One region of the Pseudonocardia yunnanensis genome, then DNA from elsewhere that is predicted to be linked to it. Evidence: riboswitches for the same ligand, from Rfam matches in the RefSeq annotation. Region 1 holds a riboswitch; the other holds the start of a gene.
The links. Region 1 has a riboswitch for fluoride ahead of ABD743_RS07400 (universal stress protein). Riboswitches for the same ligand answer to the same signal wherever they lie in the genome.
Positions count from the first base shown of each region.

Region 2: it holds a riboswitch for fluoride, as region 1 does, so the genes downstream of both, ABD743_RS17515 (DUF3040 domain-containing protein) here and ABD743_RS07400 (universal stress protein) in region 1, are expected to answer to the same signal.

Region 1 covers NZ_BAAAUS010000006.1:249,982-254,385, forward strand. The annotation lists gene ABD743_RS07390 (NUDIX hydrolase) at 1-19, shown strand, start outside; gene ABD743_RS07395 (MarP family serine protease) at 218-1,414, shown strand; fluoride riboswitch at 1,509-1,571, shown strand; gene ABD743_RS07400 (universal stress protein) at 1,814-2,308, shown strand; gene ABD743_RS07405 (adenylosuccinate synthase) at 2,614-3,894, opposite strand; gene ABD743_RS07410 (hypothetical protein) at 3,948-4,404, shown strand, end outside.
Region 2 covers NZ_BAAAUS010000017.1:153,671-158,074, forward strand. The annotation lists gene ABD743_RS17500 (NAD(P)/FAD-dependent oxidoreductase) at 1-380, shown strand, start outside; gene ABD743_RS17505 (TetR/AcrR family transcriptional regulator) at 403-1,023, opposite strand; gene ABD743_RS17510 (SDR family NAD(P)-dependent oxidoreductase) at 1,169-2,131, shown strand; fluoride riboswitch at 2,215-2,277, shown strand; gene ABD743_RS17515 (DUF3040 domain-containing protein) at 2,396-2,704, shown strand; gene ABD743_RS17520 (fluoride efflux transporter FluC) at 2,711-3,223, shown strand; gene crcB (fluoride efflux transporter CrcB) at 3,229-3,597, shown strand; gene ABD743_RS17530 (hypothetical protein) at 3,741-4,013, opposite strand; gene ABD743_RS17535 (methyltransferase) at 4,053-4,404, shown strand, end outside.

The sequences.
Region 1 (4,404 bases):
GGAGGTCGCAGGATCATGAGCGCGGGGCCCCGGGGGGCTGGGCTGGGCGCGCAGAGCGAGGTCGTGCGATGAGCGAGCGTGCGAGCGAATCATCGACACAGCGCCTCCGCGAAGCGCCGACCGAGCGCAGCGGCGTCGTGCCCATGAGCGAGCATGCGAGCGAATCATCGACACAGCGCCTCCGCGAAGCGCCGACCGAGCGCAGCGAGGTCGTGCGATGAGTTGGGTGGACGCGGTCGTTCTGGGGCTGGCGCTGATCGCGGCCGTCTCCGGCTGGCGCCACGGCATGGCGGTGGCTCTGCTGTCGTTCGTCGGGGTGCTCACGGGGGCGGTGCTCGGGGTCCGGCTGGCGCCCTTGCTGGCCGCGGGTGTGGAGGCGCCCACCACGCGAGTCATCGTCAGTGTTGTCGTGGTGGTGCTGCTGGTGGCCCTCGGCGAGACCACCGGCGTCTTCTTCGGGCGCCGCATCCGCGACCGGATCACCGGCCATCGCTCGCTGCAGGTCGACTCCACGCTGGGCTCTGTGCTGCAGGCCGTCACCGTGGTGATCGCGGCCTGGCTGGTCGCGCTGCCGCTGGCGTCGGCCAGCTTCCCCGGCCTCGCCTCGGGCGTCCGCGGGTCGGAGGTGCTCCGCGCCGTCGACTCGGTGATGCCGGCCGGAGCCAAGGCGCTGCCCGCGGAGCTGCGGCAACTGCTCAACAACTCCGGCTTCCCCGACGTGCTCAGCCCGTTCGCGGAGACGCCGATCACGGAGGTCGGCCCGCCCGATCCGGCTCTCGCGCAGAGCCCGGTGATCGAGGACCTGAGCGGCAGCGTCCTCAAGATCCGGGGTCGTGCGCCGTCGTGTGCGCGCCAGCTCGAAGGCACGGGGTTCGTGATCGGACCTCAGCTCGTGCTCACGAACGCCCACGTCGTCGCGGGTACGTCCGAGACCGGCGTCGAGGTGGTGAACAGGCGCGGCCGCACGGTCGAGCTCAGCGCCGAGGTGGTGTCCTACGACCCCCGTGTCGACCTCGCGGTGCTGCGAGTGCCCGACCTGGACGCGAAGCCGCTGACGTTCGACCCGCAGCCGGCCAAGCCGGGCGACGACGCCGTGGTGCTCGGCTACCCGCTGGACGGGCCGTTCACCGCCACGCCGGCGAAGATCCGGTCGATGATCAACCTGAAGGGCCCCGACATCTACGACGACGGCGAGGTCACCCGCGAGGTCTACACGGTGCGGGCCGTGGTCCGCTCGGGCAACTCCGGCGGCCCGCTCGTGGCACCCGACGGCACCGTGATCGGTGTGGTCTTCGGCGCCGCACTCGACGACCAGGAGACCGGGTTCGTCCTCACCGTCGACCAGGTGTCGCACGTCGTGCAGGCCGCATCCGGGCTGCGCAGCGAAGTGAACACGGGCAACTGCGCGGCCTGAACCGCATAGCCGCCCGTTCGCTCGCCAGCTGTCGCACCTCGCGGGAGAGATTGCTGCGAGAAGTGCACACGAAGGCCCGGCAAGGTTTATGATGTGGGTCACAGGCGATGGGGCTCGCCGTTGACCGCCCACCCGGGCTGATAGCTCCTACCAACAGGGTTCGACTCTGGAGGTAGGACATGACAGCAAGAGTTCCCCACCTTCCCGGCCCGGCCCGCAGCACTAGGGCTCGCCGTCTCCCTTCGTCGCCGGATCACAGCGTGGATGCGCGCACCGCTGCCCGGAAGACCGCCACCCCGCCGTCCCGCCTGCCGTCCACCCGACGGAAGAGCCGCACGACAACGATCCGAGTTGCTCACCCAACACAATTGGTGGAGCACGACAACAGGAGCGACGGACATGACCGCCTTGCTTGAACAACCCGAGAGAGTGCTCGCCACATCGAGCAAGAATCCGGCCAACACCCTCATCGTCGGACACTGCCGCGACACCGCGAGCGACAACGCCCTCGCCGTCGCCGCAGAACTCGGACGCCGACTCGGGGCTCAACTACACGTCGTCCACGCCGTGGTCCTCGACGACTACCCCGTCGACCCCGATTCCGCCGACTGGGAGGAGCAGGGCGAACAAACCCTCGTCGACGAGCGTCACCAGGTCGAAGCGGCCCTCACCCGAACCGGCCTCCCATGGACCTACCAATCCTGCCGAGGCAACCCGGTCAGGGCGCTCGCCGCCGCAGCCGACGAACACAACGCACTCCTGATCGTCGTCGGCACCCGCGGCGAAGGACTCCGAGCCGCCCTTTCCCGCCTCATCCAACCCTCGGTCTCACACGCCCTGATCGAACACCAACACCGCCCAGTTCTCGTCGTCCCGCCTGGACAACTCAACTGAAACAGCAATATCGACATCTCCTGACCGCGCGCCTCGGGCCTCAGAGGAGGCGGGTGCGACGTGGTCGCCGTCCGACGCGCGCTCTCTCGAGCCGAGGCCCCGAGCCCGCCCCGCACCAACGGCCCGCCAGTCCCGACCTACCGGACGAAGGCGCCGGTCGTCCACGAATCCCGCGGACGCGCGCCCCCGTAACGCCGGCCACTCCCCGCACCAACGGCTCGATCGCCGCCCGCCGCCCGCTCGGCGGGACGTGGCGACGAACGGTGCGGCAGCGTGGTCCGCTGACCAGCTAAAACAGGGTCTGCTCAGACGTCGCGCGTGATCGTCTGGTCGCGGCCGGGGCCCACGCCGATCGCGCTGACAGGCGCGCCGGTGAGCTCCTCGATGCGGTGCACGTAGTCGCGCGCCGCCGCCGGGAGCTCCTCGAACGTGCGGCACCCCGAGAGGTCCTCGAACCAGCCCGGGAGCTCCTCGTAGACGGGCAGGGCATGGTGCACGTCGGTCTGCGTCATCGGCATCTCGTCGATCCGCTTCCCGTCGACCTCGTAGCCCACGCAGATCGGCACCTTCTCCAGCCCGGAGAGCACGTCGAGCTTGGTGAGGAAGAAGTCGGTGATCCCGTTGACCCGTGCCGCGTAGCGGCCGATCACGGCGTCGAACCAGCCGCAGCGGCGCGGCCGCCCGGTGGTGACACCGACCTCGCCGCCCGCCTTGCGCAGCTGCTCACCCATCGCGTCGAGCAACTCGGTGGGGAACGGACCGGAGCCGACACGCGTGGTGTAGGCCTTGAGGATCCCGATGACCCGGGTGATGCGGTTGGGGCCGATGCCCGAGCCCACCGCCGCGCCACCCGCAGTGGGGTTCGAGCTGGTGACGAAGGGGTAGGTGCCGTGGTCGACGTCGAGCAGGGTGCCCTGCGAACCCTCCAGCAGGATCGTCTCGCCGGCCTCGAGCGCCTGGTTGAGCAGCAGGCGGGTGTCGGCGATCCGGTCGGCGAACCGGCGGCCGTGAGCGAGCACCGTGTCCACCACCTCGTCGACGTCGAGCGCGCGGCGGTTGTAGACCTTGACCAGCACCTGGTTCTTGAACTCCAGGGCCGCCTCCACCTTCTGGTGCAGGATCTTCTCGTCGAGGACGTCGGCCACCCGAACGCCCACGCGCGCGACCTTGTCCTGGTAGGCGGGACCGATACCCCGGCCCGTGGTGCCGATCTTGGCCTTGCCCAGGAACCGCTCGGTGACTTTGTCGATGGCCACGTGGTACGGCATGATCAGGTGCGCATCCGCGCTGATCAGCAGGTTGCTGGTGTCCACACCGCGGGCCTCGAGGCCGGAGAGCTCGTCGAGCAGCACCCCAGGGTCAACCACCACGCCATTGCCGATGACGTTGCGCAGGCCTGGCGTGAGGATCCCGGATGGGATGAGGTGCAGGGCGAAGTCCTGTCCGTCGGGCAGCACTACTGTATGGCCGGCGTTGTTGCCGCCCTGGTAGCGCACCACCCATTGCACCTGCCCCCCGAGGAGGTCGGTGGCCTTGCCTTTGCCTTCGTCGCCCCACTGGGCGCCGATCAGCACGATCGCCGGCATGTGAAAACTCCAGTCCTATGCCCATCACCGCGGCGGGGAGGGTAACCGATCCCGTGAGCACGATCGATTCCACAGTGGTGCTGCTGACCTGCTCGGATGACGGGCAGGCACGTCCGCTCGGGGTCAACAGTAGTGGTCTGGTGGCCGGGGTGCCCGAAGTCGCCCTGCCCACGAGACCGGACAGAACCGCTGTCGACCCCGTGCTCGCCGAACACGAGCCGCAACGAGTGGTCGTGGCGGGCACCGACTCCGACCTCGCGGCCGTGCTGACACGGCTGCTGCGCACCGACCGGCTGGGCGTCGAGGTGGCCTACCTGCCCACCGCCCGGTCGGCGGCGACCGCCGCGTGGGGCCTCCCGACGGGGGAGAACGCCCTGCGCCTCGCGCTCACCGGTGCGGCGTCGCCGGTTCCCCTGGTCCGCGACGACGCCGGTGGCGTGCTCGTCGGGCGTGCGGAGATCCACGACCTCGCAGGCGAGTGCTACTGCGATTCGGTTCTGGTGCTCCGCG
Region 2 (4,404 bases), on a different contig from region 1:
CCCCACGCTTCGTCGCCCGCGCCGAACTGCTCACCGCCCTCGGTCTGCAGACCGTGGAGCAGAAGCTGGGCGACCACGTCCTGGGCACCGTGGTGCCGGCCGACCGCACCGGTGCCACGACAAAGGACGGGGTGTGGGTGGCCGGCAACGTCACCGACCTGCAGGCGGGAGTGATCAACGCCGCCGCGGCCGGCTACATCGCAGCCGTTGCGATCAACGCCGACCTCGTCGCCGACGACGTCCGCCTCGCCATGTCGGGCCACGCTCACGAGGGGGTCGACGACCGCGGTGTGCGAGCAACGACGGCGGCGCCGTTCTCCGCGCTCATGGAGGCCGCGGTGAGTGAACGCGTTCTCGGGGCTCGCCGCCACGGACTCTGATGGCGAGGACCCCGAGGGATGTTCAGCGCGCGGCGCCGGCGGTCTGGTCCGGCTGTACGGCTCGGGCCGCCGGCGCTCCGTAGCGCAAACCGTCCATGAGCAGGTCGAGCAGACGCCCGGCCTGCTCACGCCGAGCGGGATCACCGGCGGCGAGGGCAACGCCCCCGACGCTGATCAGCACGTCGTCCGGCTTCACGTAGGATCGGATCTCACCGGTGGCGGCTGCGGCGGACAGCAACTGCTCGATCACCGCGTTCAGACGCTCGCGGCTATGGGCATAGGGGTTGGCGCCCGAGGCGATCACCGCGCGGAGCGCATCGGCCATGCCGATCTTCGCCGTCATGTAGTCGATGAAGCGGTCCATCCAGGCGCGAGTGGCCTCCACCGGCGGGAGCGATTCCAGCAGGTCGGACGCCGCGTCGCAGACGGCAGCCAGCTCGTTGCGGTAGGCGGCTTCGATGAGCGCTTCCCGCGTGGGGAAATGGCGGTAGAGCGTGCCGATCCCCACTCCGGCGTCCTTGGCGATCGCGTCCAGCGACGCGTCGAGGCCCTTCTCGGAGAACGCGCGCACCGCGGACGCGAGCAGCAGGTCGCGATTGCGTCGGGCGTCCGCGCGAAGGGGCCGTCCGGCGGTGTCGTCCACGTGCTCCTCCTCCTGCAGCCTGCCGGGGTGAGGCCGCACACACTCGTTGCCAATCGGAGGATGATCCGGTTAAGTCGAAGACCGGAGCGTCCTCCACTTTCAGGTTAGCGCGCCGGCCGTCGCCGCGCTTCAGAACAGGACAATCATGACTGTTACGACCCGGATCACCACCCCGTTCGGCCGCGAAACCACCGCACAGGACGTCCTCCGCGGGGTCGACCTCACCGGCAAGCGGGCCGTGGTCACGGGCGGCGCGTCCGGGGTCGGCAGAGAGACCGCCCGTGTGCTGGCCGCGGCCGGGGCCGAGGTGACTCTCGCCGTACGCAACATCGAAGCAGGCGAAAGCGTAGCCGCCGAGATCGTCGCCGGTACCGGCAACGCCGGCGTCGCAGTGGCCCCTCTCGACCTCGCCCGCCCCTCCTCGGTGGCCGCGTTCGCAGCTGAATGGCAGGGCCCGCTGCACATCCTGGTGAACAACGCCGGACTGATGGCCGTGCCGGAGCTGCGGCGGACGCCCGAGGGATGGGAGTACCAGTTCGCCACGAACTACCTCGGGCACTTCGGCCTGACCCTCGGGCTGCACTTCGCTCTTGCCGCCGCGGGTGCGGCCCGCGTCGTCTCGGTCAGCTCGAACGGGCACGTCCACGGCTCGATCGACTTCGACGACATCAACTTCGAACGCCGCGCCTACGACCCCTGGGGGGCGTACAGCCAGTCGAAGGTCGCCGACGTGCTCTTCGCCGTCGAGGCGACGATGCGATGGGCAGGCGACGGGATCACCGCGAACGCGCTGCACCCCGGAGGCATCCACACCAACCTCCAGCGCCACGTGGACGGCCCCGACGTAACCCCCGAGGTCCGGGAGACCCTCGACACCTACCCGTGGCGGACGGTCGAACAGGGCGCGGCCACCTCCGTGCTCCTGGCCGCCTCCCCTCTCGTGGAGGGCGTCGGGGGACGGTACTTCGAGGACTGCAACGAGGCCCTTCCCTACGACCCGTCGCGAGCCGCCGAGAACCCTGACACCGTCGGTGTCTCGTCCTACGCACTCGACCTCGACGTCGCCGGCCGCCTCTGGGACGTCTCGCGGGAGATGCTTGCCGGCTGAACGGCGAACGCATTCCGGACAGGGACGGACGGCCCGCTCCTCGCCGCTCTCTACGCGCTGTCGAGCCAACGGGTAGTCTGGGATCGCACACAGGTGATGGGGCTCGCCTACAACCGCCCGGCTGGGCTGATGGCTCCTACCGACAGGGCTGTTCTGTGGGTAGGAGGTGGTGATGTCAGCCCTATCCGTTTCTACTGCCGCTATGAGTTGCGGCTGTCGTCAACTCCATCCGCGCGGGTGGAGTCCTCATGATCGGCGACGTCGATGAACCGGCGGGAACGGCGCGCGCTGCGCGCGATCGCGCGGAAACTCGCCCAGGAGGACCCATCGCTGGCCCGGCGACTGCACCGCGGGGCACCTGCTGCGCCCGCCACGGTGCTCGACCGGATCGCCTGGACCTACTTCGCGGTGTCGATCACAATCATGGCCTCCGGCCTCGCGCTCGACGACACCAGCCTGCTGAGGGGTGCGACGTTGCTGCTCGCCGTGTTCCCGCCGCTGATCCTCGTTCTGGCGGCGGCGTTCCGGGTCACCTCCCACGACCAGTACATGGCTCGCCGGCTACGGGATTGAGGTGCGATGAGCGCCGACGTTCCCCACGACCCTGAGCCTGCGAGCGGCATCGACCCGGACGTCGATATGGGCGTCCCGGCGCAGCGACGCGAGCTGGCCGGGCATCCGCTGGACGTGTTGGGTGCGATCGCCGTCGGCGGGGTGATCGGTGCCGAGGCGCGCTACGGAATCGGGCTGGCGTGGCCGCACGCACCCAGCGGATGGCCGTGGGCGACCCTGCTGATCAACCTCTCCGGCTGCCTGCTGATCGGCGTGCTCATGGTCGTCATCACCGAGTTCGTCGAGCCGCATCGCCTCGCTCGCCCGTTCCTCGGCGTCGGGATCCTGGGCGGCTACACCACCTTCTCCACCTACACCGTCGACGCCATCTCACTGGCCGACGGCGCCCGACCCGGCCTGGCCGCGGCCTACCTCGTCCTCACCCCGATCCTCGCCGTGCTCGCCTGCGCACTCGGCGCAGGCACCACCCGCCTGGCCGCCCGCCTCACCGGCGTTCGACGCCCCACAAGCGGGAGGTGACAGCGATGGAGGTGCTGTGGGTGGCACTCGGCGCGGCGGTCGGCGCGCCCATGCGCTACATCATCGACCGCACGGTGCAGGCCCGGCACCGGACACGGTTCCCATGGGGCACCTTCGCCGTCAACATGATCGGCTCATTCGTACTGGGCGGACTGGTCGGAGCCAGCAGCGCGCTCCCACCAGCGGTCGAGACAGCAGCCGCGGTCGGCTTCTGCGGTGCGCTGACCACCTACAGCACCTTCAGCTACGAAGCGTTCGCCCTGCTGGAGAGCCGCGCCCGGGCGGTCGCCGTCGCCTACGTGGCAGGCAGCGTCGTCGCCGGGCTGGGCATGGCGACGCTGGCCTGGTGGGCCGCGCGCGCACTGGTGTCGTGAGGGAGATCGGCGTTCGCAATCTCCGTTGACGGGGATTCCCCTTCCGGGTCTTCTGATCGGCGATGCGCCGTCAATTCAGGAACCGCCCGATACGATGCTGGTCCGCTTGGACTCCCGGGAGTCCTCCCATGCTCGATACGTCGTCACGCGATCAGATCCTGAGCTGGCGAGAGCACGGCACGAATGTGCGTGCCCGCTGGCTCACTGCCGACGGCCATCGGCCGCCACGCCGCGTGATCGTCGTCGGCGACGATCTCAGCGCCGACAAGGCCTGTCGGATGGCGGCGGACGGAATTGGCCTTCTGTGGCGAGGCGATTACCACAACGCCCGTCAGTTGCTCGCCGCGATGCGACGCCGTATCGATCGCTTCCCGCAAAGACGCGAGCTGGCCCCGGCCGAAGAGTTCCACCGTCAACGCCAGGACCGGGCGAAGCGGTCCCGGCTGCTGGGAGCGGTGCTCGTTCAGCTGAACCCCGGCTTTGTGCTCGATCTGCGGCGGGCCCCGTCGATCGACCGGGCATGTCAGCAGGTCTACGGCGACCTGGCGTCGGAGGCGGTGGTGTCGCTGCAGGGACTGGCAGGCGTCCTCGGGGCGCACGAATGGCGCCGCACAGGCATCGTGATCCCTGCTCTCGACGCCCGCATTCATCCGCATTACGGGGTCTTCGCTCCGACGCGCACGGACTATCTGGATCTTGTCGCTCGCATCCCACTCCCACCAGCGCGGACGGCGTTCGACGTCGGAACCGGCACCGGCGTGCTCGCCGCGATTCTGCTGAGTCGGGGAATCCCCCGGGTGGTCGCGA